4 regions of the Pseudoduganella sp. GW821-FHT12E03 genome follow, and region 4 is predicted to be linked to each of the others. Evidence: predicted binding sites of a transcription regulator. Region 4 holds the regulator's gene; each other region holds the start of a gene.

Region 1 (7,421 bases), on a different contig from region 4:
ACGCCTGTACCGGTGCGGACAGTGCCAAGAGGCACAGCAGGGAACTCAAGCTTTTCTTCATGACTTGCTTATTTGTAATTAACAAAACGCAAGTAAATCATTAAACCAGGTAAATTGTCTATACCTTCGAGCAATATTATTGTATTTAAATCATTGTGGATATGGCCACACGGCCATATCCATCCGGCAAAGATTTAGCAGACCTTGTGCATCCAGCCGTGCGTATCCGGCGTGGTGCCGTGCTGGATCCCAAGCAGGGCGTCGCGCAGCGCCATCGTGACCGGGCCGTTTTCACCATTGTTGATGGTGAAGTTGTAGCCCTTGGCTTTCACGTGGCCGACCGGTGTGATGACGGCGGCGGTGCCGCACGCGAAGACTTCGGTCATGCGGCCGCTGGCGACGTCGTCGCGCCATTGCTGGGCCGTCAGTTTCACTTCGCGTGATTCGTAGCCCAGGTCTTTCGCCACTTGCAGCAGGCTGCGGCGGGTCACGCCTGGCAGCAGGGTGCCGGTCAGTTCCGGCGTCACGATCACCGGCTTGCCGTTTTCCGTGTAGACGAAGAACAGGTTCATGCCGCCCATTTCTTCGATGTACGAACGCTGCACGGCGTCCAGCCACACCACCTGGTCGCAGCCTTCATCTTGCGCCTGGGCTTGCGCCAGCAGGCTGGCCGCGTAGTTGCCGGCGCATTTGGCTTCACCGGTGCCGCCTGGCGCCGCGCGCACATAGTCTTCGCTGATCCACACGGTGACCGGCTTCACGCCTTGCGGGAAGTAGGCGCCCGCAGGCGAGGCGATCATGACGAACAAGTATTCTTTCGATGGACGCACGCCCAGGAACGCGTCGGTCGCGATCATGAATGGACGCAGGTACAGGCTCTCGCCGACGTTTTTCGGCACCCAGCCTTTGTCGATGTTGATCAGCGCATCGGCGGCTTTCATGAACAGTTCCACTGGCAGGGCCGGCATCGCCAGGCGGGCCGCGCTGCGGTTGAAGCGCTCGGCATTGGCTTCCGGGCGGAAGGTGCCGATCGAGCCGTCCGGCTGCATGAACGCCTTGAAGCCTTCAAAGATGGCCTGGCCGTAGTGCAGCACCGATGCCGATGGCGCCAGGGTCAGCGGGCCATAGGGCTTCACTTCACCCTGCTGCCAAGCGCCATCCTTGTAGGCGATGGTCACCATGTGGTCGGTGAACAGTTTGCCGAAACCTGGCGAGGCCATCAGCTTTTCGCGTTCGGCGGCGGGCAGGGCATGGGTGGATGGCTGAATCAGGATGTCTGGAGTGCTCATGGATGGTGTCTAAGTGTGGCGGCCATGTTGCGGCCGGTTGGCAATCCCACGATTCTATCAAAGTTGCAGCCCCAGGACGTAACGGCGTCGCCGTTGACCGGCTGCGCCACGCGTGTCACACACTGCGCCGATCCGGTACAGCTTGTTGCATTTTGCCGCACGACACCGCCGCGCAACCCGCAGGGCGCGGGCCAAAGAGGGCAGGCACGCAAGTTGCCTTGGTTAAGTGGAGCGCGCCGGGAATCCGTCCCTGCCGCTCAACCCACGATAACCAAGGAGACGATCATGCAATGGACCAAACCTGAATATACCGACCTGCGCTTCGGTTTTGAAATCACGATGTACATCCTGAACCGCTGATCCGGACTGCGGGAGCTGCCATGAAAATCCTGGTACTCGGTTCTTCGGCTGGCGGCGGCTACCCGCAGTGGAACTGCAATTGCCGCCAGTGTGACGGCGTACGGCGCGGCACGATCAACAGCCGTGCGCGTACGCAGTCATCGATTGCGATTTCCGCCGATGGCAAGGACTGGCTGCTGGTCAATGCGTCGCCCGACATTCTCACGCAACTGAAAGCCAATCCGGCGCTGCAGCCGGCGCCGGGGTTGCCTTGCACTGTGCGCGGCAGCGGCATTGCCGCCGTGCTGCTGATGGATGCGCAAGTCGACCACGTGACGGGACTGATGATGTTGCGCGAAGGGCCGCGCTTGCCACTGTATTGCAGCGCCGACGTGCAGGGCGATTTAACGTCGGGCCTGCCGCTGCTGACGGTGCTGGAGCACTATTGCGGAGTGGACTGGCGTGCCATCCCGGTTGCGGCCGGCGAGCGGCAATCGTTCACCATCCCGCAACTCAATGGCGTGCGCTTCACGGCGCTGCCGCTGCACAGCAATGCGCCACCCTATTCGCCACGGCGCGACCAGCCCGCGCCCGGCGACAACATCGGCTTGCTGGTGCATGACATGGTCAGCGGCAAGCGGCTGTTTTATGCGCCGGGACTGGGCCGCGTCGACCCGCTGGTGTGGGAAGCCATGATCGAAGCCGATTGCCTGCTGGTCGATGGCACGTTCTGGACCGAGGATGAAATGGTGGCGCATGGCTTTTCCGCCAAAGGGGCGTCGGCCATGGGCCATTTGCCGCAATCGGGCGGCGGCGGCATGCTCGATGTGCTGGCCGGCCTGCCGACATCGGCCAGCCGGCGCAAGATCCTCATCCACATCAATAACACCAATCCCATCCTCGATGAAAACAGCCCCGAGCGCGGCGTGCTGCGCGCGCAGGGTGTCGAGGTGGCGTATGACGGCATGGAGATAGTATTGTGACCACTTTCACTGAACGCTTGCTGGCCAAGGGCGACCGCTACCACATTCACCATCCGTTCAACGTGCGGATGCAGCAGGGGTTGCTGAATCCGGACCAGATCCGCGGCTGGGTCGCCAACCGGTTTTACTACCAGGTTTGCATTCCGCAGAAAGACGCCGCCATCCTCGCCAATTGCCCCGACCGCGCCACGCGCCGCCGCTGGCGCCAGCGCATCGTCGACCACGATGGCGATGACACGCACGAAGGCGGGATCGAAGCGTGGGTGCGCCTCGGGGTGGCGGTGGGCCTGACGCGCGACGAACTGTGGTCGCAGCGCCATGTGTTGCCGGGTGTGCGCTTTGCGGTCGATGCGTATGTGAATTTCGCGCGGCAGGCGCCATGGCAGGAAGCCGTGTGCTCGTCGCTGACGGAAATGTTTGCGCCGAAAATCCACCAGGACAGGCTGGCCAGCTGGCCGCAACATTACCCGTGGATCGAGCCGGATGGCTTGCACTACTTCCGCAGCCGCATTGCACTGGCCGAGCGCGATGTCGAGCACGGGCTGGAAACCACGCTGGCGTATTTCGTCACGCCGGAGCAGCAGGCGCGCGCGCTCGACATCCTGCAATTCAAGCTCGACGTGCTGTGGTCGATGATGGACGCGATTGAACTGGCCTATGGCTGACAAGGAGAATGCGATGCCAACCCCACACTCCCATCCCCGCCTGGCCCGTTTGTTCCGCCTGCAATGGGAACCCGCGCAAGATGCCTATGTGCTGCTGTACCCGGAAGGCATGGTCAAACTCAATCGCAGCGCCGCGGAAATCCTCAAGCGCTGCGACGGCAGCCGGCCATTGCCGGAGATTGTCGCGCAGCTGGAAAGCGACTTTGGCGCCACCGGGCTGGCGCCGGATGTCGATGCGTTCATCATCGATGCGCGCCAGCATGGCTGGGTGATCTGACCATGGGCGCCCCGGCCATCCAACCGCCGCTGTGGCTGCTGGCGGAACTGACTTACCGTTGCCCGCTGCATTGCGTGTTTTGCTATAACCCCATCGATTACGTGCGCTGCCGCGACGAACTGTCGACCGAGCAGTGGTTCGGCGTGATGCGCCAGGCGCGCGCACTGGGCGCGGCGCAGCTGGGTTTTTCCGGCGGCGAGCCGCTGTTGCGCGACGACCTGGAGTTGCTGGTGGCGGAAGGGCGGCGCCTGGGGTTCTATACGAATCTGATCACGTCCGGCATCGGGCTGACGGAGGCGCGGCTGCAGGCGCTGCGCGCTGCGGGCCTCGATCACATCCAGCTGTCGTTCCAGGACTCGACACGGGAAATGAACGATTTCCTCAGCAGCACGCGCACCTTCGACTTGAAGGCGAAAGTGGCACGCCTGATCAAGCAATACGAGTACCCGATGGTGCTGAACGTGGTGCTGCACCGCTATAACCTGGACCACATGGAGCGCATCATCGACATGGCGCTGGCGATGGGCGCCGATTACCTGGAGCTGGCCAACACCCAATACTATGGCTGGGGCTTGCTGAACCGCGCGCAATTGATGCCGACCCGCGAACAGGTGGAACACGCGGAAAGCGTAGTGAACCGCTACCGCGAGCGGATCGGCAACCACATGCGCATCCTGTTTGTGGCGCCGGATTACTTCGAGGGCAAACCCAAGGCGTGCATGAATGGCTGGGGTTCGGTGTTCCTGGCGGTGGGCGCCGATGGGGCGGCGCTGCCGTGCCATGCGGCGCGCACCATCCCGGGCATCGATTTCCCCGATGTGCGCGAGCACGGCCTGCGCGAGATCTGGTACGACAGCGATGCGTTCAACCGTTTTCGTGGCGATGCATGGATGAAGGAACCGTGCCGGGCGTGTCCGGATAAAGACAAGGATTATGGTGGTTGCCGTTGCCAGGCGCTGGCGCTGGCGGGCGATGCGGCGGCCGCCGATCCGGTGTGCGAGCGCTCACCGTCCCATGACGTGGTGCGGCAAGTGGTGACACTGGCGCGGCGGCCAGGTGCGGTGGAGGCGCAGCCGCTGGTGTTCCGCAGCGATGCGGAATCCAGGCGGCTGCTGGCGCGGGGGTAATCCCGGGCCGGGATGGGGTTTAATCCTGGCGGACCCAGGTTTGCGTGCGGCCCAGCATCGGCATGCCGATGTAGCCGCGCATTTTCAGTTTCTTGCCGCCATCGGTCAGTTCCAGCTTGCTCTTGTAAACTTTACCGTTGTTCGGGTCCAGGATTTCACCACCCGAATAGGCATCGCCGTCTTTTTTCAGGCCGGTGAGGATCACCATGCCGACCACCGGCTTGTCCTTGCGCGCATCGGTGCATTTGTCGCATTTCGGGTTTTGGTCCTCGTTTGGTGCGCGGAACAGTTTTTCAATCTGGCCTTGCAGAACGCCGTTGCTTTCCGTGATGCGGATCAGGGCTTTCGGCTTGCCGGTTTCGTCATCGATGTTTTGCCACAGGCCAACCGGGGAAACGTCGGTGGCGAATGCAGGGGACAGGGCGGCAACCAGCAGGGCGCCGGCGGTGAGGCGTTTGAACATGTGAGTGTCTCCAAAGAGGGGTTATCGGTGTTATCCGTCCAGTGTAGCAAAACGATCGTGCTATTTCCTAGCCCTAATTAGAAGAATTACTCGGGGCAATAGCGCTCAATAGCTATCGAACCCGGGGCGAACGATAGTATGAAAGGGGCCAGGCCCCAATGAAAAAAGCCGGCGCTGAGGCCGGCTTTTGCTGGGAAGCGTGCGGGATTACGCCGGCAGCTTGGCCAGTTGTTCCTGCATCTTGGCCAGAGTCGCACCGAACGCGGCGACACGTTCTTTTTCTTGCGCGACCACGGCTGCCGGGGCGCGGGCCACGAACGATTCGGACGACAGTTTGCCGGACGCCTTGGCGATTTCGCCTTCCAGGCGCGCGATTTCCTTGGACAGGCGCTCGCGTTCGGCTTTGACGTCGATCTCGACTTTCAGCATCAGCTTGGTGGTGCCTACCACCGACACCGCTGCCGTGGTTTCCGGCAGCGTGTCGACAATCGATACTTCCGACAACTTGCCCAGCGCCTGGATATACGGTGCGAACACCGACATGCGCTCCTTGTCAGCCCCGGATGCTTCGACGATCAGCGGTACGCGCAGCGATGGCGCCAGCTTCATTTCACCGCGCAGGTTACGGGTTGCATCGGTCAGCGCTTTCAGCTCGCCCATCCAGCTTTCCGCCGCTTCGTTGATGTTCGCTGCCACGGCGATCGGGTATGGCTGCGTCATGATCGACTTGCCGGCGCTGTCGCCCTTGCCGGCCATCGGCGCCACGGTCTGCCACAATTCTTCGGTGATGAACGGGATGATCGGGTGCGCCAGGCGCAGCACGACTTCCAGCACGCGCAGCAGCGTGTGGCGGGTGGCGCGCTGCTGGCCTTCGGTGCCGTGTTGCACCTGCACCTTGGCCAGTTCCAGGTACCAGTCGCAGTACTCATCCCACACGAACTTGTAGATCGCGCTGGCGATGTTGTCGAAGCGGTAGTCCTCAAACCCCTTGGCGATTTCCAGCTCGGCCTTTTGCAGCAGCGAGATGATCCACTTGTCCGCTTGCGACAGGTCGGCCTCGTTGGCCGAGCAGTCGTGGCCTTCGGTGTTCATGATGACAAAGCGGGTCGCGTTCCACAGCTTGTTGCCGAAGTTGCGGTAGCCTTCGCAGCGGCCCAGGTCGAAGTTGATGTTGCGGCCCAGCGACGCGTACGACGCCATCGTGAAGCGCACCGCGTCGGTCCCGTAAGCGGCGATGCCTTCCGGGAATTCCTTGCGGGTGGCTTTTTCGATTTTCTCGGCAGCCTTCGGGTTCATCAGGCCGGTGGTGCGTTTTTCCACCAGCGCATCGATGCCGATCCCGTCGATCAGGTCGATCGGATCCAGGGTGTTGCCCTTGGACTTGGACATTTTCTGGCCCTGCGAATCGCGCACCAGGCCGTGCACGTACACGGTGTTGAACGGCACCTTGCCGGTGAAATGCGCGGTCATCATGACCATGCGCGCCACCCAGAAGAAGATGATGTCAAAGCCCGTCACCAGCACGTTCGATGGCAGGAACGCCGACATTTCCGGCGTTTGTTCCGGCCAGCCCAGGGTCGAGAAGGGCACCAGCGCGGACGAGAACCACGTGTCGAGCACGTCGTTGTCGCGGGTCAGCGCGCCGGTGCTGCCGGCGGCGGCGGCTTTGGTTTTGGCTTCTTCTTCGGTGTTCGCCACGAACACATTGCCCTGCTCGTCGTACCAGGCCGGGATTTGATGGCCCCACCACAGTTGGCGCGAAATGCACCAGTCCTGGATATTGTTCAGCCACTGGTTATAGGTGGTGGACCAGTTTTCCGGCACGAACTTGATTTCGCCGGTGGCGACCTTGTCCAGCGCGACTTCGGCGATGGATTTGCCCGGGAAGTGCGTGCCTTCCGGTGCGGCCTTGCTCATGGCGACGAACCACTGGTCGGTCAGCATCGGTTCGATAACGACACCGGTGCGGTCGCCGCGTGGCACCATCAATTTGTGCGGTTTGACTTGTTCCAGCAAGCCTTGTGCTTCCAGGTCGGCGACGATTTGCTTGCGGGCGGCGAAGCGGTCCAGGCCGACGTAGGCGGCAGGCGCCGTGTCGGCGATCTTTGCGTCCAGGGTCAGGATCGACGGCATGTCCAGCTTGTGGCGCTGGCCGACCTGGTAATCGTTGAAGTCGTGCGCCGGCGTGATTTTCACGCAGCCGGTGCCGAATGCCTTGTCGACGTACGAGTCGGCGATGACCGGGATTTCACGGTCGCACAGCGGCAACTTCAGCATC
Region 2 (7,421 bases), on a different contig from region 4:
AGCGCTGCGAATGCCGACGCGATAAATAACCCCATGATTTTTTTCTGCACGATAGTCTCCGTTATGGTTTTAATCCCAATGCACTGCATTCCTGGTCTGTAAACAAACGTGAACGGGTCAAGAAACGCTGGCCCGAACCGTTATCGAGCGAAAACATGCCGCCATTGCCCGGCACCACGTCGATAATCAGTTGCGTGTGTTCCCAGTATTCGTACTGCTCCATGCCGATGTAAAACGGCGCGCCGCCGAGATTGCCGAGGTAGATATCCGTGTCGCTGAGGTTGAACTCTCCGACCTGATAGCACATCGGCGTGCTGCCGTCGCAGCAACCGCCGGACTGGAAGAACATGATCGGCCCGTAGCGGTGGCGCAGGGCGGCGATCATTTCCAGTGCGGCGTCGGTGGCGATAACTCTGGCGACGGCGGTTTTCATTTAAAAGAAGCCCAGCGCGTTCGGGTTGTAGCTGACCAGCAGATTCTTGGTCTGCTGGTAGTGTTCCAGCATCATCTTGTGGTTTTCACGGCCGATGCCCGACTGCTTGTAGCCGCCGAATGCCGCGTGCGCCGGATACAGGTGGTAGCAATTGGTCCACACGCGGCCGGCCTGGATGCCACGGCCGACGCGGAAGGCGCGCGAACCATCGCGGGTCCAGACACCGGCGCCCAGGCCGTACAGCGTGTCGTTGGCAATGCGCAGCGCATCTTCTTCATCCTTGAAGGTGGTCACCGACACCACCGGGCCAAAGATCTCTTCCTGGAAGATGCGCATCTTGTTGTGGCCCTTGAACACGGTCGGCTGCACGTAATAGCCGCCTTCCAGGTCGCCGTTCTGGATGGTGCGCACGCCGCCGGCCAGCAACTCCGCGCCTTCCTGGGCGCCGATGTCCATGTACGACAGGATTTTTTCCAGTTGTTCGTGCGATGCCTGCGCGCCGATCATGGTGGAGGCGTCCAGCGGGTTGCCCTGCTTGATGGCGGCCACGCGCTTCAGAGCGCGCTCGATGAAGGCGTCATAGATCGATTCCTGGATCAGTACGCGCGACGGGCAGGTGCACACTTCGCCCTGGTTCAGCGCGAACATGGCGAAACCTTCCAGGCACTTGTCGAAGAACGCGTCGTCCGCGTCCATCACGTCTTCGAAGAAGATGTTGGGCGATTTGCCGCCCAGTTCCAGGGTCACCGGAATCAGGTTTTGCGCCGCGTATTGCATGATCAGGCGGCCGGTGCCCGTTTCGCCGGTGAAGGCGATCTTGGCGATGCGTTTCGACGACGCCAGCGGCTTGCCCGCTTCCAGGCCAAAGCCATTGACGACATTGAGCACGCCTGGCGGCAACAAGTCGGCAATCAGTTCCACCAGCACCAGGATCGACGCCGGGGTTTGCTCGGCCGGCTTCAGCACCACGCAATTGCCGGCAGCCAGTGCCGGCGCCAGCTTCCATACCGCCATCAGGATCGGGAAGTTCCACGGAATGATCTGGCCCACCACGCCCAGCGGTTCATGGAAGTGGTAAGCGTAGGTGTTGGCGTCGATCTGCGCGACGGAGCCTTCCTGGGCGCGGATGCAGCCGGCGAAGTAGCGGAAGTGGTCAATCGCCAGCGGGATGTCGGCGGCCGTGGTCTCGCGGATTGGCTTGCCGTTGTCGATGGTTTCCGCGATCGCCAGCACGGACAGGTTTTGTTCCATGCGGTCGGCAATCCGGTTCAGGATGTTGGCGCGTTCGGTTTGCGAGGTCTTGGCCCAGGCATCCTTGGCGGCGTGCGCGGCATCGAGTGCGATTTCCACGTCTTCCGCCGTGGAGCGGGCCACTTCGCAGAACGGCTTGCCGGTGATCGGGGTCAGGTTGGCGAAGTATTCGCCCTTCACCGGCGGCACGAATTTACCGCCGATGAAGTTGTCGTAGCGCTGCTTGTAGGGATTGGCGACGCCCAGTTTGGTGATGTCCGCGAGATTCATGTCATCCTCTTTCTTCAATAGGTTTGGTGGTGATTCGAGCCGTTCCTTGCGGGACGGTGGCGTTGAGCACACTCCCTGTTTCGCAAACACCGTGCCAGCCTGTTTTGCCGGGATTTGCACCGCATTTGAAACACTGCGTTGTTGCAAGCTGTGCCAGAACGGCACAGGTTTGCTCCACCTGTTCCATCGCCATCGACGCCAACAATTCAGCGGATTGCCACACCCCACGGCAATTCACCGACGGCGATGTCGGCGGTCTTGCGGGCGGCCGCCGTATCGATCACGGAAACACTGTTGGAGCGGCCATTGGCCACATACAGCTTGCTGCCGTCCGGGGTGATCGCCATATTCCACGGACGCTTGCCGACGGCGATAGTGGCGCTGACCTGGTTGGTGGCGGTATCGATCTGCATCACGCTGCCATCGGTGCCATTCGATACGTAGACCTTGGCGCCGTTCGGATGCACCGCAATGCCATTGGCGTTGCGTCCCGCCGGGATCGTGGCGATGGCGGCGCGGCTGGCGGTATCGACCACATACACGGCATTGACCAGTTCACAGGCGATGTAGGCGCGGCTGCCATCGGGCAGGAAACCGATGCCGCGCGGACGCAAGCCCACCGCCACGGCGCCGGTCTGGCGGCGCTGCGCGACATCGATCACGTCGACCTGCTCCGCCTCTTCCGCGCTGACATACAGCCAGCGGCTGTCGGGACTAAACACGGCGTGCTCCGGATTTTTACCCTGCACAGGAATGTCGGCCAGGCGCAGGCCCGTGTGGGCATCGACCAGCGTGACGCTGTTGCCCTCTTCCACCGCCACGGCAGCGTAGCGGCCGTCGGGCGAAACGCTGACGCCTTCCGGCGAGCTGCCCAGCGCCAGCGTACGTATTGCACCGCCGGCGCCGCCGCTGTCGAGCATCAGCAGGGTGTTGCTGCCCGCATCCGTCACGAACAGCCGGTTGCCGACCGTGTCATACGCAATGCCACGCGGGCGCTTACCGGCCGGGAGGCTGCGCAGCACGGTATCGGTGGCGGTATCGAGCACGCTGATGGAGCCGGATTTCTCGTTGGGCACATAGGCCAGCGGCGCGGCGCATAACGCGGCATGTGCGAACAGGGTTGCAACGGCGGCGGTGGCGCGCAGACAATAAGCGGTTTTCATGGTGGGTCTCCTGGTGTTGGGCTGCGCGTTCTTGCGCGCGTGGGGACCAGGAATGCAAGCCGCGTGCCATTGATACATCATTGCGGTGCGGCCGGCTTTCACCATGGCAGGTATATTGCTTACGGTTTCCGGCAGTGAAACCATATAAGGAGAATCAAATGCAACCCCGTATTCGCTTGACCACTCTTGCCGCCCTGGTGGGTAGTATCTGGACCGCCAATGCGCTGGCGGATGGCCCGGAGCAGGTCGTCATCGTCAGCGGCAGCCGCGTGGAGCACAGCAGCTTTGACTTCCCGGCGGCGGTGGATGTCATCGACGGGGAACGCATCCGCGAAGGACAAATGCGGGTCAACGCCTCGGACGCGCTGGCGGCGGTGCCGGGGCTGGTGGCGCAAAACCGGCAAAACTATGCGCAGGACTTGCAGATTTCATCGCGCGGCTTCGGCGCCCGTTCCGCCTTCGGGGTGCGCGGCGTCAAGCTGGTGGCCGATGGCATCCCGGCGTCGATGCCCGATGGGCAGGGCCAGGCGGCCACCTTCAACCTGGACCAGGCGCAGCGCATTGAAGTGTTGCGCGGGCCGTTTTCCGCCGCCTATGGCAATCACTCGGGCGGCGTGGTGCAATTGTTTACGCGCGAACCGGACGGTAAACCAATGCTGGAAACGTCCGTTATGGGCGGCAGCGACGGCGCGCGCAAGGTCGACGTCAATGCGCAAGGCCAGGCCGGCGGCATTGGCTACCTGCTCGATGCCTCGCGTTTCGACACGGATGGCTACCGCGACCACAGCGCCGCGCGGCGCGACCAGGCTTATGCCAAGCTGGTGGTGCGGCCCAATGACGGCGGCAAATTGACGGTGACCGCCAGCGGCTTGCGCCAGAAGGATACGCAAGACCCGCTGGGAGTGACGTGGGCAACTTACCTGCGCGATGCACGCGCGGGCGAAACCGATACCACCGATACGGTGACGCCGAAGCGTACCTTTGCGGAACGCTACAACACGCGCAAGAGCATCGACCACCAGCAAATCGGCGCGGCATGGGAACAGCGCTTTGGCGACAGCCGCCTGAAAGTGTCGCTGTATGGCGGCAACCGGCAAGTGATCCAGTACCAGGCGTTCTCGCGCGCATTCCAGGCGCCGGCCAGTCATTCGGGCGGCGTGGTGGATTTCGACCGGGATTTTTATGGCGCCGATGTCAGTTGGATCGACGTCCGTGCACTGGGCGGCGGCAAGCTCAGTACCACGGCGGGCGTCGAATATGGCCGCTCGTCGGATGCACGCAAGGGATATGAAAACTTCGCCGGCACGGAACTGGGCGTGAAGGGCAAGCTGCGGCGCGATGAGCAGGATGTGGTGTCGAATGCGGACCCCTACGTGCAAACCGAATGGGCCGGCGGCGACTGGGTCATCAGCGGCGGCGTGCGGCGCAGCCGGGTCACGGTCTCGGTGCGCGACAACTTCCTGTCGAACGGGAATGACAGCGGCAACCTGCGCCACGCGCGCACCACGCCGGTGGCGGGGGTGCTGTACAAGGTATCCCCCACCCTGAACGTCTATGCCAGCGCGGCGCAGGGATTCGAGACGCCGACCTTGAATGAACTGTTTTACTCCGGTAGCGGCGGCGGCTTCAATTTCCGCCTGCAGCCAGCGCGCAGCACGCACGGCGAAGCCGGTGTGAAAACCATCCTCGGTTCCGGCGTGCGGCTGGATGCGGCGCTCTTCACTGTGAAGACGCGCGACGAACTGGTGGTGGACGCGGCCAGCGGCGGGCGCACCAGTTACCGCAACGCGGGCAAAACATCGCGGCGCGGCGTGGAAGTGTCGGTCGATGCCGACCTGGGGGCGGGTCTCAGCAGCCGCGTGGCGCTGACAGCGCTGCGCGCCGTCTACGACACGCCATTCGGCGCCGTCGCGGCGGGCAGCCGGTTGCCGGGCGTGCCGAAGGCGAACCTGTATGCGGATCTGGCGTGGAAAGATGCGAAGGGCCGCATCGGCGCGGCACTGGAAACCATCGCCAGCGCAAAAGTCTATGCCGAAGACAGCAACGTGGAAAAAGCCGCGCCGGGCTACATGACCGTCAACGCCCGCTTCACCACACGCCACGACCTCGGCGCCTGGCGCGTAACCGGCTACGCCCGCGTCAACAACCTGCTCGACCGCCAATACATCGGCTCCGTCATCGTCGGCGACACCAACAAGCGCTACTACGAATCCGCCCCAGGCCGCACCTGGCAACTCGGCGCCACCGCGCAATACCACTTCTAAACAATGGGGTCAGGCGTGCATTCGTGCATTCCTGAAAGCGGATTTTGATACGGTTTCGCCCGCAGGCATTGGCCTGGCGGGCGATTCACATGAAAAGCAGCAAGCGAAATCGTGCGAATTGGCCGCTGTTTTCAGCGCGCGCGGCAGCCCTCAATACATGGAAAGCCTGCAGATAAAGGGGCTGCGTCCGGCGGTGCGTGCGCAACGCCGGAAATGAGTGCACGAATGCACGCCTGACCCCATGGTTGGTTTTTGTTATGGCTGGGCTACGCGCACGCCATGTTTGGCGAAGATGGCTTGTAGTTCGCCGCTGTCGCGCAGTTCGTTGAGGGCGGCTTGCAGTTGGCGTGCCACATCTTCATTGCCCTTCTTGACGGCCATGCCCACCGCCCAGCCGTTGCGCGGCAGGCGCTGGAACGCGGCGGGCGCCAGCGGGAAGGCGGGGTCGCCACGGAAAACGGTTTCGATTTCCGAACGGTTCGCCAGGACCGCGTCCAGCTTCCCCGCCTTCAGTGCTTCGAGTGCGGCGGCGGCCGTGGGGAAGATACGCACGTTGTCGCGGAAACGGCCATTGCCTTCACCCAGCAGCACCATGCCCGCAATTGACACCTTTTCCACGCCAATGCGCTTGCCCGCCAGCGCATCGATACTGTCAAACGTGGGCATCGCTTGCGCATTGCGCACCAGCTGCACCGATTCCACGTGGTAGGGCGCGAAGATCTGTACCTTGTCCTGCGCCGCCATCAGGCGCGGATCGACCGGCACGTGCAGCATCACGTCGGCCGGGCCATAGCCGAGGTAATGGCCCTTCCACACCATGTTGCGCAAATCGTCACCGACTTCTTCGCCGGCCGGGAACGCCAGCAGGTTCAGGCGCAAATGCAGCTTCTTCGCCAGCGCATCGGCCAGGTCGACATCGATGCCGCCGTCTTTGGTGGAAAACGGCGCGAAGTCGGTATAGACAGCCACCTTCAGGCTACCCGTTTGTTGCACCTTGTCCCAGTCCGCGCGGACCGGCAGTGCAAGGGACAGGGCAAGCGCAACCGCCGCCCCCAGGATATGTGTGCGACGGGACATGGTGCTCTTCCTCTCCAGTTGGTCAGACGTACCTGACACCTGCGGTATCAGGCACATGAATTAATTAGCTTCGCGGCGGGATTCCAGGTAAGTCTTGATGGCCCACATGGCTTCCTGGTTGAACACCCCCTCGAACGGCGGCATGTACACGGCGCCATTGCGCACCTTGCCCACCCGGACCGACGACAGGAAGTAATTGTCGACATCCTTGTAGCAGGCCGCTTTCTTTGCCGCGTTCTTGATGTTGCCGCAGTCGCGGTCCAGCAGGCGCAAGTCCGGTGCGATGCCGCCCGATACCGCTTCCAGGCCGTGGCAGCGCGCGCAATTCTGGTTATAGGCGGAGCTGCCGATCTTCAGCGCCAGCTTGTTGCCTTTGTACGGGTTCTCGTCGCGCCATTTGTCGCCGAGCGCGCTCAAGCCCGTGGTGTCGACACCCTGCGGCGTCACATTGCCATGGCCATGCGCGGTGAGCGAGGCAACCAGCGCCGCGGCGGCGGCGAACAAGATGGTGGGGCGTTTCATGATGCTGTCTCCTTGTGTTAGTGATGCACCACAAGGAGCAATTGGCGTGCCACGGTCGCATGCTCAGCGCGACGCCAACGCTGTCCATATAAGTGCTCCGGAACGGAACAAGTGTCACATCCATTGTTCCGCTGGCTGTGCCACCCGGCGCTTACCGTCCCGCGATGGTACAGACGCTGTGCCGCCCATCCGTGCCAAACGTGATATCGATCGGCAGGAACTGCGCAATCACATCGGCATTGGTGCGCGCGTGCAGCGACACGCGGTCCAGCGTGAATGTGCCACCGCCCGCCAGCGCCATTGGCAGCATCAATTGGTCCGCCAGATGTTCGCTGACGGCGGCGCCGGACGCGATGTAAAAGCGCGCATCTTGCACCACCTGTTTCGCCACGGCTTCCGACGGCACGGATTTCTCGCCGAATGCTGCAAACACTTCCGTCA
Region 3 (7,421 bases), on a different contig from region 4:
CGATTGATATCAATTTTCCAAACAAAAATATTGTTGGCTTAGAATTCCCCAACCAAGTTATCATTCCTGGAAATCACGACCACTGGGCGGGAATAGCCCCACCAATTGGCGCAACCCCCTCCGAATTTCCTTCCATTTATCCAAATATCAACTTACCGTTTTACAATGCAGCTTACATATTAAAAAACGGAGCAACAATAAGGTTTATTGGAATAAACTCAGATTCCGATATAAAACCCAATTCAATTGAGCGCATTCTAGCCATGGGGGATTTCAGATCTCAGCTCGCAAGTTTGGATCGCGCGCTACCCACTAAACCAAATAACGAAATACGAGTCATGGTGATCCATCACTCTAGATGTCACAGCAACACAATATTAGGAATGACAGAGAAATCAAAAAAAGCTCTTGATTCATTCTTACTTAAGCATCAAATAAAAGCCATGCTTTCTGGGCATACACATCAGCACCATTCAAAGCAGCATTTAGCTGATCAACAGACTTTAGTCCATGAAATCGGTGCAGGGACAACTACTCAACTCGACACTAAACGGCTGAAGTTTAGATCCTATTTCAAAAACAGAAAAAGCGTAATATTTCAAAAAAACACACTTGTCCTCCATAGAATAATTCAAACCTCTTCCGGGTTGGTATGGGAAGCCCAACCCCACCTCAGATTTGCAAAAGGCTTTTCCCCTATCGCCAACTACAGTTTCCCCATATAGGCCATCAGACGGATTCATGTAAATTTTCTCTATTATCAACAGGATGGCGTTTAAAACTGGACGCCGCTGGCTGAGCATGCCATATCTCTATCAAAGCAGCACCATCTATTGGCGTGCTCAATGATTCGCCAGATTTAGAGAATTTATTAGATGTTTCATCATATATATATCCATCCACTAGGAAAGGATGTGTTTCTAATATTTTCGTCATCCACCGAATCAAAGTATCTGCCCCGCCATCTCGAAGATCTCGAGTTCCTGAAACCTGAGCGTATAGCAGTTCTCCTGGAACGAAACAAGATTTTTCATTTGAATAACTTACATATACACCATCAGCCTGGGGCTTAGAAGCTTCTATTGGCCTACGCTCCAGTCTATTGAATAGTAGACGAAGACTATCTAATGCCTCGAAAAGCATACCTGGGGTTATTCCAAATCTGAGCAGTCTTTCCCCTGCCGGTCCAGCAGCTGCAACTGATGGGTCTTCTCTAAGATGAGTTAGCACTTCCTCATCTCTCTCATTCAATCGGCTCAACATATTTTCCCAGCCGATTCTTTCGCAATCAAGATCTTGCGCAAGAACTGCCCAAGCTTCACCTATCTGAATGTTTTCATTCGACTGCATTTCATCTAATTCCGTGAAAAAATCCATCTCCTCATCCATGTCAAATTCCTTATTTGACAATGCTAAATAGATCTTTTCAACCCACTCCGAATTTTGCTCCAACAACTCCATTTCCAGATTATTAAAACTCAACTCCACCTCACCCAAGGAATACCTGATTTTTTCCGAATTTTCACTTACCTTGTTCAGAAGCGAAATATTACCAGGACTCAAAATCGCATCCTTAATTATTTCAATATACTCATTCATGATCTCCATACCCCCATGTGTATTTTTATGAGACTGCCTAATTGAATTCAATAATAATTTTGAAAACCTATTCTTTATAGCATGCACATCATCTGTTGCCAGACCACGCCTTGCTGCCACAGTCCTTACCGTCTTACCCTCAATCCAAAGACTTCGTACAATCTCAGCTTCATCTGCATTATCAGGAGCTTGACTAAGTTGCAAAGAGATCCGCCCCAAAAGCTCAACCAAGACTTCCCGGACACGGTATCGCGAAATTTGGTGCCGGCTAGCAAGTTCCCGCTCACCAATTTCCTCATCACTTAAAAAATCCCATAAAATAGATTTTTTAGAGAATTCCATATCATTTATCAATTGGCGAACAATTTTAGTTTGCTCTCTAAGCTCAACAATTTCCGATGTAGATAAATTGGGAGATGGAATTTCCGAAGCAAGTTCAATTTCGATCGTTTGAGATCGAAGTTTATGCAATTTAAAAAAACATCTTCGACTAAAACGATAAAAAGCTGAAACCAGATATGATTCAAATGAGCCTCTACCTTCTTGAAATCGCGATACCAACGGATCCCATTCAAAATAGAAGTCATGTATTAAGTCACGAGCATCTTGAGGGTCGATAACATAACCATCACGAGCCAACTTTGCATGAACCCGCCAGAGCAAAGGTTCATACTCCAGAAATCGCTTATCGGAATCAATCATCACATACTCCAGATCAGGCCAATTAGCTCAGACAATGCTCTCATCTCTTCTCAAGCTTATATTGCACTGCTGAGCAACCTCGGTTGAAATGCGGCAACTTTTTTTCCCTAGCTCTTACACTATGTTGCAGTGCATCGTGCGTTTGGTTGAAAAGTTCGCAACAAATTCTCTCGAACCAGGAGTTTCCATTATGAAATATTTTCATATTGAAATTATCCTGCTGCACTCATTGTCGAGAAAACATCTTATTTGAGCAAGATATAGGATGAGTGACAGTCTGTTGCATAACTTACGACATATTTTGCAACAACTTGAAGGAACTCAAGACCATTTGACCCCACTCGTTATACACAAGTCGCAGGCTAACTACGCTGGCGTATCAGCGGCATCGTTTTTACCGCGACATGCACATCATTCAGTCCTAGCCAGATCGTTTTGACACCCAGCCCACCATCGCCATTACGAGCCAGGAAGCCGCCAATGCAGGCGATCTGCAGCAAGACATCGTTGAGGCGCGGCCATGCAGTGGAGTATTTTCGAGCAGCACATAAGCAGCCTCAATTTCGTCAGAGTCGAAGAACTGCGCGGCATCAAGGTCGGGCCAAGTTTCTCCCGAGTCGCATCAAGTGGGTAATGCGCCACGACACCACCAGATACAGAGTCAACGCGCACTAAAATGCTTTTTGCATCACTCTGCGAGTGTAACTTCCAAGCATACTAATTCCCTAAAGGCAACTCCGTCCCCCCCTCCAGGCCTCACCGACTAGAGTCTCCAAACCTGAGCCGATTCCCCAACAATCAGCTCAAATTGCAAAATCAGCTCACCTTAGCTAGAATCAGCTCACACAAAGTGAGCCGATTCATGTCAACTGAAAATACCCGCCTGTCCCCGGAAGCACTGCTGCAAGCCATGGCCAACCTTGCGGAAAATGGCCATCCCGCCGCAACATCCGCAGAGCTTGCCAAGGCTGTGGGCACAAGCCTGCCGACGGCCAAACGCATGCTCGCCAAACTGGTGGAACAGTCGAAGGTGGTAGTGGTCGGCAAAGCGCGAGCGACTCGCTACCGGATTCAAACCTCTGCTCCCTCGCAAACAGCCTCTGTTGATACGCCGGGGCATTCAGTCTGGAGTGCGGCGAGCCTGGAACTGCGGCGGCGATTGTCGCTGCCCCTGGCGGCCCGCCAGCCGGTAACTTACCTGCGCGAGTTTGTCGAAGCCTACAGGCCCAACGAAACATCGTTACTGCCACATGCGCTGGCGGAAGAACTGGCAGCGTTGGGCCGCCTGCCCGGCCAGCAGCCGGCCGGCACCTACGTGCGGAAAGTCCTCGAGCAACTGCTGATCGACTTGTCCTGGTCGTCGTCCCATCTCGAAGGCAACCGTTACAGCCTGCTCGATACGGAAGAGTTGTTCAAAAGTGGCAAAGCCGCAACCGACAGCGATGCGGTCATGCTGCTCAACCACAAAACCGCCATCGAATTCATGGTGGATGCGGTTCCAGCCTATGGCCTCGATGGGAGCCTCGTCCGCAACTTGCACGCCATCCTGATGCAGGATTTGCTGGCCGATGTCGAGACGCTGGGCACCATCCGCAACAAGGTGGTCAATATCACCGGTACCACGTATGTGCCAGCGCAGACCCCTTTGGTTCTGCAAGAAATGTTCGAACAGATCATCGCCAAAGCCCAGTTCATCAAGAACCCCGTCGAATCCGCATTCTTCCTCTGGGTGAATCTGGCGTATTTACAACCCTTCGAAGATGGGAATAAACGCGTCAGTCGATTGACCGCCAATATCCCGCTGATGTTGTATAACCAGGCGCCCCTGTCCTTCCTCGATGTGGCACGGGACGATTACGCGCTGGCGATGATGGGCGTGTATGAGTTCCGCGACGTCGCAATGGCGGTAGACCTGTTCGCTTGGACCTATCGGCGCTCCCACGCCAAATATCAGGTGGTCGTGGAATCCATGGGCTTACCGGATCCATTCCGGGTCCAATATCGCGAAGCGCTGAACGAGGCGATCGGCACCATCGTCCGCGACCGCATTCCGTTGGCAATCACGCTGGCCAATCTTGCTCTTCCCAGTGTGGATACGGCGAAGTTCGTCAGCCTGCTGGAGCAGGAGTTGAACGCACTGGCAATTTTTAACTGCGCCCGCTACCGGCTTGGCCTCAGGCAGACGCAGGCATGGATCGACGAGGGGCGCCCCCGATAAGCCGAATACAGCCGTAAAAAAAGGTTATCCGCTTTGGCGCATAACCTTTTTTCTTACTTCCCACCGCGGCTTATTTTGCCGCTTATTTTGCCGCTGGTTTGCTGCGGCGCGCGATGCCGGCAGCCGCCAGGCCCAGACCGAACAGGGCCAGCGAAGCGGGTTCCGGCACATTGTTGCTCTCGGCCTGCGCGGTGGTGGCCACCATGGTGACGTTGGTCGTGTTCACAGACGAGCCGCCGTTATTGAACGACAGATAGGCAAAGTTTGACTGGCCCCAGCCGCTGGCATCGTGATTCCAGACATTTTGGGCAATGTCATAGCTGCCAAAGTCCGACAATTGGGTCAGGTTGATGTTGAAATAAGGATCCAGCTTAAAGGTGAATTCGCTCAGCTCATTCAACTTCAGGAAACCGTCCGCGTTGCTGTCCAGTCCTGTAAAGCCGCCACTGGAATAATAGCCGGCGACCGTCATTTCATAGGTGACCACGGTGGCCTGGGCATTGACGGCGAAGCACGACAACAGCAGGGCTGGCAGCAGTTTGCGGATATTCGTGAAGTTCATAGGTTAATTTCCGTGAGTAGATTGATAATGCGCAACTATACTTACAAATAAGCAATTTACATGCCATACGGGAATCTTTTCTATTTTTCAAACACTTGCAGAAAACTCATGCGGGCTGGTGCGCTCGACTGTAAAGTTTTTCGACAAGGGTAAGACCGTCAAGTGCGGCGCGCCAGCCCGCAGGCCCGACGCAGAAAGTCAGGTCATATGCGGGCGACAAATCCCAGCGGCGGTCTCGCCCCAGGAGATAGGAAAAATTCTTCGGATGGTCGTCGCGGTTGTTGAACAGCACATTGAACACGGTGCGCTGGTAGGCCTTTTGACCACCGGCAGTTGTGTGCCGAGGATTTTTAAGAGTAGGGACACTTTCACCTCGATGGACGATCAACTTACAACACCCGCTGGCGCCACCAGATAAAAAATATTATCGAATGCACAACATCAACATCCGCTCCGCGTAGAATGACGCTCTTCATTCTTTACGACGAGGAAACGTCCATGCCGCGTTCATTTGCGTTGCCGACTGCCGCCATCCTGATGCTGTGCCAGTTCCCATCCCTGCACGCGGAAATTCTCCCTGGCCTCCCGCTGAAGATCCATGTCCGGCACATCGCCAACGATAAATGGCGCGTCGATTACCGGTTCCCACAACCCGTTACCGCCATCACACTGCCGGCAGTCGTCGAGTATCGCCAGCGCGCCTGGAAAATCCTGACGCCCGGCATGCGCTTGAAAACGGTTGATGAACAGGATGTCATCGCGGCGAATGGCAAGCCATTCAAGGCTGTCAGCGTTGAAATCACGACGTTTGATGGCCTGGCGCCGAAGGACTATGCCTCGTTTAACCGCTTTACGGACGGCGGCACCGCGATTTACCTCGGCCATTTGCAAGGCGGCGCCCAGCGCGGCAAACAAAAGTATGCGATGCAAACTGACATCAAGCTGACCGGTTTGGCGCAGGAAAATGTGATTGCGCCGCCGCTGAACCGGCAGATGCCAGGCGGCGCCCGTGGTTACGCGTATTTCGGCCCGGCGCAAGCCGTGTCCGTGGGCGGCACGAAAATCCTGATGGATCCGGAAACGCCGCCATGGGCCCGTGAAACCATGCTCGATGCCGGAGCCAAAGTCTCGCAATACTATGAAACCGCGTATCAGCGCGCCTTGCACGACGATTTGCTGATCATGGTGTCGATCACGGGCTTCGAAACGCCCGGATTGTCCATGAAAGGCGGCGCAGTCATGGGCCAGCTGTCGTACCGTTTTGAAGGCAAGGCTTTGCTGGGCGATCATCCCAAAAAACGGGATTACCTGGCCCGTGTCGTGGCGCATGAACTGGCGCACCTATGGCAATTAAATATTGTCCGTGGCGGCGTCGGCGCAGATGAACCGTGGGTGCATGAAGGCGGTGCGGAAGCCATGGCGCTCGATGGCTTGCAGCACACTGGTTTGTTCTCGGAGGAAAAGGTTCAGGCTTACCGCGCAGCACAAACCGCCACTTGCGAAAAACTGGGCCGTTCCGTGGCGTCGTATGACGGCATTTATGCCTGCGGCTTGTTGCGGTTTGATCAGCTGGGCGTGGGCATCGTGCCGTTGTGGCGCGCCATGATGCAGGCCACGGAAGTGAAAGGCGAAGTTTATTCCGGCGCGATGATTGAAACGCTGGTGCGTGACCAGGGCGAAAAATGGCGTTCCGGCGGTGCCAACTGACACCATCAGCTTGATTGAACGGATTCCGCCGACATGATTGGCGCATCGCATGAGGTCCATGCGCCGCCTTCGTTCGCCGCCAGTTTCCAGCAATCGCCGTCGGCCTGGTAGCCGGTCGCCTCGACAAACTGGCGAAACTGCCGGACCGTTGTTTCGTATTTGGACAGCTTGAAAGTCTTGATCCTGACGGTATGCACCGGCTCCGAAACGGGATAATTCGGGTTCCTGGGATTGGCCGTGCTCCCCATCGAGAATTCGCCCCCCTTGACCGTGACCATGGGCGGCGTGATCACCGCGTCGGTGGCGGCCACCAATGGGCCACTCACGCTTGCCAGGGCGAGCAACGCCAGGATGAGGAGATTTTTTTTCATTGCATGTGTTCCGGGAAAAGGAAGCCTGAGCCGGCCAGCGGTGATCGGCGATCACGTGGCGGCAACGATCGCACGGGCGACCGGTGCGGGCGAGCGGCAGGCGACGAATCGACGGCAGCGCCGACGAAATGCAAGCCCGCCGCGGCGTGCCCCCCCCAAGGCATGATTCACATCCTCTTCACATAGGCCCGCCTACTCTGGCGGCGGTATCCACTCAAATCGCCGCCCACCATGAAAAAACTGATCGCCGTACTGTCCCTGC
Region 4 (7,421 bases):
TCGGCATCAAGCTGCTGCAGGAAGCCGGCATCAAGACCGCCATCATCAGCGCGCGCCGCTCGGCTGTGGTGGTGGCGCGGGCGCGCGACCTGGGCATTGAATTCGTGCACCAGGGCGGCCACGACAAGCTGACGCCCTTCAAGGATTTGCTGGCCAAGACCGGCCTGAGCGAAGAAGAAGTGGCCTTTATTGGCGACGACGTGGTGGATTTGACGATCCTGTCGCGCGTTGGTTTCGCGGTGGCGGTACCGAATGCGCGCGTCGATGTGCTGAGCCGCGTGCACCACGTGACGGAGGCGCATGGCGGCCGTGGCGCGGTACGTGAAGTGTGTGAATTCGTGCTGCGGGCGACGGGCAACTATGACCGTGTCATGGCCCAGTTCCTGGTATGAACCCGGGTAAATAAGCATGCGCAAGGAAAAAACCGCTCACCGCTGGCGCCTGGGACTGACCCTGACGGCCGGCGTGCTGTTTGCGTGCGGCTCGTTCTGGCTGGTGCAATTGCTGAACCGCAGCGCCGATGACTTGCAGGCGGATTTGCGCGCCAATGAGCCCGATTACATCATTGAACGCTTTTCCGCCGTCCGCATGGGCAAGGATGGCAAGCCCAGTTACATCGTCTCCGGCGACAAGCTGGTGCACCGCCCGGTCGGCGATATCTCCGACATCGAGCAGCCGGTGGTGCGCAGCATGGGGGAAGGCCACCCACCGATGGATATTCATGCGGCGCGCGCGCGCGTGGATGAAAACAATACGCGCGTGACCCTGAAAGACAATGTGCGCGTGGACCGCGCCGCCAGCGGCAAGTCGGCCGCGATGGTGATGACCACGCAGGCGATGACGGTGTATCCGGACGAAGACCGGATGGAAACGGACCAGCCGGTGCAAGTGGTGCAGGGCGGCGCCAGCATGACGGCGCAAGGCATGCGCGCCAATAACGCGACGCGCGAAGTGCACTTGCAAGGCCGTGGTTCCATCGTGTTGCCACCCAAGGCGCAACCATAGCAACACATGGGTGCAGGGCCTTCAGGCCGGGCATCCACATATTAATACATGGGTGCAGGGCCTTCAGGCCGGGCATCCACATATCGGAAATGTGATATATGGCGATTAAATATATTGCGGCGGCAGCCGCGCTGCTGCTGGCGATCGGCGCCAGCCACGCGGAAAAGGCGGACTCGTACAAGCCGACGGAAATCCAGTACGACACGGCTGACCTCGACGACGTCAAGCAGATCCGCACCTTGCGCGGCAACGTCGTGCTCACGCGCGGCACCCTGCGCATGAAGTCCGACAAGGCGGTCGTGACGCAAGACCCGGAAGGCTACCAGCACGTGACGTTGACGGGCGTGCCGGGCAAGCCGGCCACGTTCCGCCAGAAGCGCGACGGCGACGGCGAGCAATGGGTTGAAGGCGAAGCCGAACGTATTGATTACGATGGCCGCATTGAACTGGTCAAACTGTTTTCAAAAGCCCGCATCAAGCGCCTGGAAGGCAGCCGTCCGAGCGATGAAGTGGCGGGGGAATTCATTTCCTATGACAGCCGCAAGGAATACTTCAGCGTGCGCAATACCGTGACCGGCGACAGCAAGCCGGGCGCGGGCCGCGGCACGATGGTGATTCAGCCGTCAGCCAAGCGTCCGCCGCCGGACGGCGCAACCCAGCCTGAGGCGGGGAAATAAGATGGCGCAGGCGGAAGTTCAAGCTGCGGCGCCAGTTGCGGCGCCCATGGCCAATTGCGGCAGTACCCTGCTGGTGCGCGGCCTGCAAAAATCGTATGGCAAGCGCCAGGTGGTGCATGACGTGTCGCTGCAAGTCGAATGCGGCGAAGTGGTGGGCTTGCTGGGGCCGAACGGCGCGGGCAAGACCACCTCGTTTTACATGATCGTGGGCCTGGTGCCGTCCGATGCGGGCAGTATCGAGATTGCCGGCAGGGATGTGTCGTCGATGCCGATCCACCAGCGGGCGGCGCTGGGCCTGTCCTACCTGCCGCAGGAAGCGTCGGTATTCCGCAAGCTGACGGTGGAAGAAAATATCCGCGCGGTGCTGGAGATCCAAAAGGTCAACGGCAAACCGCTGGCGAAGGCAGACATCGACGAGCGGCTGAACCGGCTGCTGGCGGACCTGCAAATCGAGAAATTGCGTGAAAACGCGGCGCTGTCCCTGTCTGGCGGCGAGCGCCGCCGCGTGGAAATCGCACGCGCCCTGGCCACCAATCCGCGCTTCGTGCTGCTCGATGAACCTTTTGCCGGCGTCGACCCGATTGCCGTCATCGAGATCCAGCGCATTGTCCGTTTCCTCAAGGAGCGCGGTATCGGTGTGCTGATCACTGACCACAATGTGCGCGAGACGCTGGGTATCTGCGACCGCGCGTACATCATCAACCAGGGCGCCGTGCTAGCCTCGGGCCGTCCGGACGACATCATCGCCGACGAATCCGTGCGCCGCGTCTACCTGGGTGAACATTTCCGTATGTAGGAACCATGAAACAGTCACTGCAACTTCGCACTTCGCAGCACCTTGCGCTGACTCCTCAGCTGCAGCAGTCGATCCGCCTGCTGCAATTGTCCACCCTGGAGCTGCATCAGGAACTGGAACAAATCCTCGGCGAAAACCCGTTGCTGGAACGCCTGGACGATCCGCTCGACCATTCGGTGCGCCTGCTGGCCGATGGCGCCATCAGCGCGCCGGTGCAAAACGGCGCGGAAGCCACGCCGGACACCTTGCAGCCGCCATCGGATGGCGCCGCGCCGGCCGATGGCGACGCCCCGCATGAAGGCGGGGCCGAGGGCGGCGAGGGCGACAACGCCGGCGCGGCCGACGGCGACAGCGACTGGAGCGATGTCGGCCGGGCCAAGAGTCCGGATGACGACGATTCCCGCCCGCAAATCGAAGCCAGCCACTGCACCCTGCGCGAACATTTGCTGGAGCAAATGCGCGTAACGGTGACGGAAGAGCGCGACCGCATCCTGATGGAACTGATCATCGATGCGCTCGACGACAACGGTTACCTCGAAGAGTCGCTGGAAGAAATCCATGCCCGCCTGCCGGAAGAAGCGGAAGTGGACTTCGATGAGCTGCGCACGTCGCTGACCTTGCTGCAAAGTTTTGATCCGGCCGGCGTGGGCGCGCGCAGCGCGTCCGAATGCCTGGCATTGCAAATCAGGCAAATGCCGAATGTGCCGCTGGTGACGCGCCGCATGGCGCTGGTCATCGTCGACAAGCACCTGACCTGGTTTGCCCAGCGCGAATTCAACAAGCTGAAAAAAGCCCTCGATTGCGACGATGAAGACTTGCGCGAGGCGCAAGCGGTGATTCGCCTGTGCAATCCCCATCCGGGCGCGGAATTCGCATCGGACGTGTCCGATTACGTGGTGCCGGACGTGATTGTGAAAAAAGCCCGCAACGGCTGGCAAGTGACCCTGAACAACGACGTCATGCCGCGCCTGCGCGTCAATGCGATGTATGCGAACTTGTTGAAGCAGGGCAAGAGCGAATCCGCGATGGGCGCACAGTTGCAGGAAGCCAAGTGGCTGATTAAAAACATGCGCCAGCGCTTCGACACGATCTTGCGCGTGGCCCAGGCCATCGTTGAGCGGCAAAAGAATTTCTTCTCGCACGGCGCGGTAGCGATGCGGCCCCTTGTGTTGCGTGAAATTGCTGATACACTGGGTCTACACGAGAGCACTATTTCTCGTGTAACAACTCAAAAATATATGCTCACGCCCCATGGCATGTTTGAGTTGAAATACTTCTTTGGCAGCCACGTCGCAACAGAAGCAGGAGGAGAGGCGTCCTCCACGGCGATACGGGCGCTGATCGTGCAATTGACAGGAGCAGAAGACCCTAAAAATCCATTATCCGACAGTAAGATTGCGGACATGCTGGGGGAACAAGGCATGGTAATTGCGCGACGGACTGTTGCCAAATATCGCGAAGCATTGAAAATCCCGCCCGTTAGTCTGCGCAAAGCTCTGTAGTGTTACTGGGTTCCCCTGCGCGCCACAGCATAACTGTGATACGTACGAACCTTCATCTTTAGGAGTGTGTATGAATCTCACCATCAGTGGACATCATCTCGAAGTGACCCCCGCGATTCGCGAATACGTGCAGAACAAACTGGAACGCGTAAAACGTCATTTCGATCAAGTAATTGATATTGCTGTCATCCTGACTGTAGATAACCTCACCGAGAAAGAGAAAAGGCAAAAAGCCGAGATCAATCTGCGAATGTCCGGCAAGACCGTGTACGTGGAAAGCCTGTCGCAAGACTTGTACGCTGCCATCGATACGCTGGTCGATAAACTGGATCGCCAGGTTATGAAATACAAAGGCAAGATACAAGAGCATAACCACACCGCGATCAAACACCTTCCGGATAATTACGACGAGTCGGCCGCCACCGCATAAGCGGTCCCCGATACTCGGACGAAAAGGGCGCAGTTGGCGCCCTTTTTTGCGCCTGTACTATTCCCATGGCGACGCTACAATAGCTTTCTTTCAATTCAGCGATGCCTGCCATGAGCGAACCAGTCGTGACACATGTCCTCACCCACATCAGCAACGGAACCGGGTTTATCACGTTGGACCGGCCGAAGGCATTGAATTCCCTGTCGCTCGACATGGTGCGCGCCATGACCGGCATCTTGCTGGCCTGGCGCGATGATCCGCAAGTGGCGGCAGTGGTGATCCGCAGCAGCAGTGAAAAAGCGCTGTGCGCCGGCGGCGATATCCGCTTTTTCCATGACGCCGGCAAAGCCACACCGCAGGGCGGCAGCGCGCTGCTGGAAGATTTTTTCACGGAAGAATATGCGCTGAACCACCTGATCCATTACTACCCGAAACCGTATATCGCCATCATGGATGGCGTGGTGATGGGCGGCGGCATGGGCATTGCGCAGGGCGGACCCGGCTGCGGCGTGCGCATCGTCACGGAGCGCACGAAAATGGCGATGCCGGAAGTGAATATCGGCTTGTTCCCGGATGTCGGCGGCAGTCATTTCCTGTCGCATGCACCGGGCCAGCTGGGACGCTATCTCGGCGTCACGGGCGTGACGGTGGGCGCGGCCGACGCGCTGTACGCGGACCTGGCCGACCACTTCGTGCCAGTGGCGCAATTGCCGGCGCTGGCGGCGTTGCTGGCAGCGACGCCGGGCGCGCAACTGGTGCAGGCGATTGCCGATTTTGCCGCGCCGTTCCGCGCGCAGGCCGGCGTGGCCGTGATGGAAACCCAGTTCGATGCGATTGAACGCCATTTTGCGCCGGAAACCGTGGCCGAGATGATGGCTTCCCTGGCCGGCGACAGCGATGAATTTGCGCAGAAAACCCTGAAGCTCATGCAGGGCCGCTCGCCCCTGATGATGTGCGTGACCCTGGCGCTGCTGGACCGCGGCGAATCAATGAGCGTGGCCGATTGCCTGCGCATGGAGCGCAATGTGGTGCGCCGCAATTTCGAACACGGCGAAGTACTGGAAGGCGTGCGCGCGCTGGTGATCGACAAGGACAACGCGCCGAAGTGGTCACCCGCCTCGCTCGACGACGTGACGCCGGCCATGGTGGAGCGCTTCTTTGAACCGGCGTGGCCTGTCTGGGCGCATCCGCTGCGCCACCTGGCATGATGGCAGGCGCATGACGCTCGACCGGCTCGATACGCAGATCCTGAACATCCTGCAGGACGACGCCAGTGTCCCGTTGCGGACACTGGCGCAGCAAGTGCACGCCTCCGTTGCCACCTGCCAGCGCCGCATCGCGCAATTGCGCGCCAGCGGCATCCTGCTCAAGGACGTCGCGCTGGTGGACCGGGTGCGGGTCGGGCGGCCGTTGACGATTTTCGTGCAGGTCGAACTGGACCAGCAAAATACGGCGCTGTTGAAGCAGTTTGAAGCGCTGATGCGGGGCGAGCCGGACGTGATGGCGTGCTATGAAGTGGCCGGCGAGTTCGACTTCATGCTGGTGATGACGGCCGCTTCGATGGAGTCGTATCACGAACTGACGCGCCGGCTGTTTACGTCAACTAACAATATCCGCAACTATAAAAGCCTGTTCGCGATGAATTGCGCGAAGTTCGAGACCAGGGTGCCTTTGGAATAATTTCCCGCCGCGCCACCGCATTTGGAAAAAATGTCTCACCGCGCATCCGTATCATGAGGCCTCGCATCCACCACCACGAGGACACCATCATGATTGACCATGCATCCATCGGCGCCAGCGACCTGGCCCGCTCCATCGATTTTTATACCGCTTGCCTGGAGACCTTGGGTTATACCTTGCAGCACCGTGATGCGGGACAAGCCATTTATGGCGAAGACGGCAAATGGAGCTTTGCCTTGTACCCTGCCGCGCCGGATGCGCCGCTGGTGGGCAGCCGCACCCACATCGCATTTACAGCGCCTTCGCAGGCGGCGGCGCGCGCCTTTTATGACACGGCGCTGGCGCGCGGCGCCACCAAACTGCGCGAGCCGGGCTTGCGGCCCGATATCAACGACGCGTATTACGGGATGATGATCCAGGACCTCGATGCGCACAGCATCGAGGTGGTGCACTGGAGCCGTTAAGTCAAGGCAGGCGCGGTCAGGATTGTTCGCGGTGGCGCAGCACCACGCGCTCGCTGTGATGGAAGTGGCGCGCCAGCCGTTCCGCCATGTAGACGGAACGGTGCTGGCCGCCGGTGCAGCCGATCGCCACCGTCAGGTAGCTGCGGTTGTCGCCCTTGAATGAGGGCAGCCACTTGGTAATGAAGTCGCGGATATCCTTGAACATTTCCTCGGCGCTGGGCTGCGCATCGAGGAACGCAATCACGGGCGCATCGCGGCCCGTCATGGGGCGCAGCGCGAGGTCGTAATACGGATTCGGGATCGCGCGCACGTCAAACACAAAATCGGCGTCGAGCGGCACGCCCAGCTTGAACGCGAACGATTCAAAGAACACCGTCAATGGCGCATTTTCGCTTTGCACCAGGTCTTTGACCCAAGCGCGCAGTTTATTGGCGCTCAATTCCGACGTATCAATCACATGTCCGAGCTGCTCGATGGCCGACAGCCGTTCCCGTTCTTCCAGGATGCATTCGATCAGGGTGCGGCGCGCGGCCGGGTTGTGGCCCGGCTTTAATTCATGCGACAGCGGGTGGCTGCGGCGCGTTTCCGAGAAGCGGGCCACCAGGGAGTGGGTATTCGCCGTTAGGAACATGATTTTCACGTCATGGCCCTGTACGCGCAGGTCGCTGACGACGCCGGGCAGGCTGGCCAGCGACTGGGAGCTGCGTGCATCGACCGCCACCGCCAGCGCCTGGGCGCCTTCATCGGTCAACTGGGTGACCAGTTGGGCCAGCAAGGCGGGCGGCAGGTTATCGACGCAGTAGTAGCCCGTGTCTTCGAGGACGTTCAGGGCGACGGATTTTCCGGAGCCGGATATACCGGTAATAA

The links. Region 4 encodes sigma-54, which starts transcription at its own class of promoters, with help from an activator protein. Its sites were predicted from a motif close to TGGCANGNAANCTGCTTT; they were not measured.
Region 1: pqqA (pyrroloquinoline quinone precursor peptide PqqA) is a predicted target of sigma-54. The motif match lies at 1,492-1,509, and genes of this name have one in related genera.
Region 2: AC1RRC_RS32590 (beta-propeller fold lactonase family protein) is a predicted target of sigma-54. The motif match lies at 3,169-3,186, and genes of this name have one in related genera.
Region 3: AC1RRC_RS17760 (PEP-CTERM sorting domain-containing protein) is a predicted target of sigma-54. The motif match lies at 5,130-5,147, and genes of this name have one in related genera.

Annotation. Positions count from the first base shown of each region.
Region 1 is NZ_JBXAQJ010000012.1:122,507-129,927, forward strand. Features, by position in the region: gene AC1RRC_RS26925 (PEP-CTERM sorting domain-containing protein) at 1-61, opposite strand, end outside; gene AC1RRC_RS26930 (branched-chain amino acid aminotransferase) at 195-1,289, opposite strand; gene pqqA (pyrroloquinoline quinone precursor peptide PqqA) at 1,575-1,649, shown strand; gene pqqB (pyrroloquinoline quinone biosynthesis protein PqqB) at 1,670-2,611, shown strand; gene pqqC (pyrroloquinoline-quinone synthase PqqC) at 2,608-3,276, shown strand; gene pqqD (pyrroloquinoline quinone biosynthesis peptide chaperone PqqD) at 3,290-3,553, shown strand; gene pqqE (pyrroloquinoline quinone biosynthesis protein PqqE) at 3,556-4,680, shown strand; gene AC1RRC_RS26960 (DUF2147 domain-containing protein) at 4,700-5,143, opposite strand; gene AC1RRC_RS26965 (valine--tRNA ligase) at 5,351-7,421, opposite strand, start outside.
Region 2 is NZ_JBXAQJ010000023.1:8,841-16,261, forward strand. Features, by position in the region: gene AC1RRC_RS32575 (PQQ-dependent methanol/ethanol family dehydrogenase) at 1-35, opposite strand, end outside; gene AC1RRC_RS32580 (DUF779 domain-containing protein) at 62-433, opposite strand; gene adh (aldehyde dehydrogenase) at 434-1,954, opposite strand; gene AC1RRC_RS32590 (beta-propeller fold lactonase family protein) at 2,161-3,117, opposite strand; gene AC1RRC_RS32595 (TonB-dependent receptor family protein) at 3,276-5,381, shown strand; gene AC1RRC_RS32600 (substrate-binding periplasmic protein) at 5,637-6,458, opposite strand; gene pedF (cytochrome c-550 PedF) at 6,519-6,980, opposite strand; gene rtcA (RNA 3'-terminal phosphate cyclase) at 7,132-7,421, opposite strand, start outside.
Region 3 is NZ_JBXAQJ010000006.1:350,106-357,526, forward strand. Features, by position in the region: gene AC1RRC_RS17740 (metallophosphoesterase family protein) at 1-725, shown strand, start outside; gene AC1RRC_RS17745 (sigma-70 RNA polymerase sigma factor region 4 domain-containing protein) at 730-2,301, opposite strand; partial or broken gene AC1RRC_RS17750 (IS4 family transposase) at 2,664-2,813, opposite strand; gene AC1RRC_RS17755 (Fic family protein) at 3,164-4,519, shown strand; gene AC1RRC_RS17760 (PEP-CTERM sorting domain-containing protein) at 4,602-5,081, opposite strand; partial or broken gene AC1RRC_RS17765 (HipA domain-containing protein) at 5,254-5,469, opposite strand; gene AC1RRC_RS17770 (hypothetical protein) at 5,580-6,788, shown strand; gene AC1RRC_RS17775 (formylglycine-generating enzyme family protein) at 6,794-7,159, opposite strand; gene AC1RRC_RS17780 (extracellular catalytic domain type 1 short-chain-length polyhydroxyalkanoate depolymerase) at 7,391-7,421, shown strand, end outside.
Region 4 is NZ_JBXAQJ010000010.1:5,548-12,968, forward strand. Features, by position in the region: gene AC1RRC_RS23815 (KdsC family phosphatase) at 1-392, shown strand, start outside; gene lptC (LPS export ABC transporter periplasmic protein LptC) at 409-1,005, shown strand; gene lptA (lipopolysaccharide transport periplasmic protein LptA) at 1,104-1,682, shown strand; gene lptB (LPS export ABC transporter ATP-binding protein) at 1,684-2,478, shown strand; gene AC1RRC_RS23835 (RNA polymerase factor sigma-54) at 2,484-3,980, shown strand; gene hpf (ribosome hibernation-promoting factor, HPF/YfiA family) at 4,051-4,410, shown strand; gene AC1RRC_RS23845 (enoyl-CoA hydratase/isomerase family protein) at 4,521-5,618, shown strand; gene AC1RRC_RS23850 (Lrp/AsnC family transcriptional regulator) at 5,629-6,090, shown strand; gene AC1RRC_RS23855 (VOC family protein) at 6,180-6,554, shown strand; gene rapZ (RNase adapter RapZ) at 6,571-7,421, opposite strand, start outside.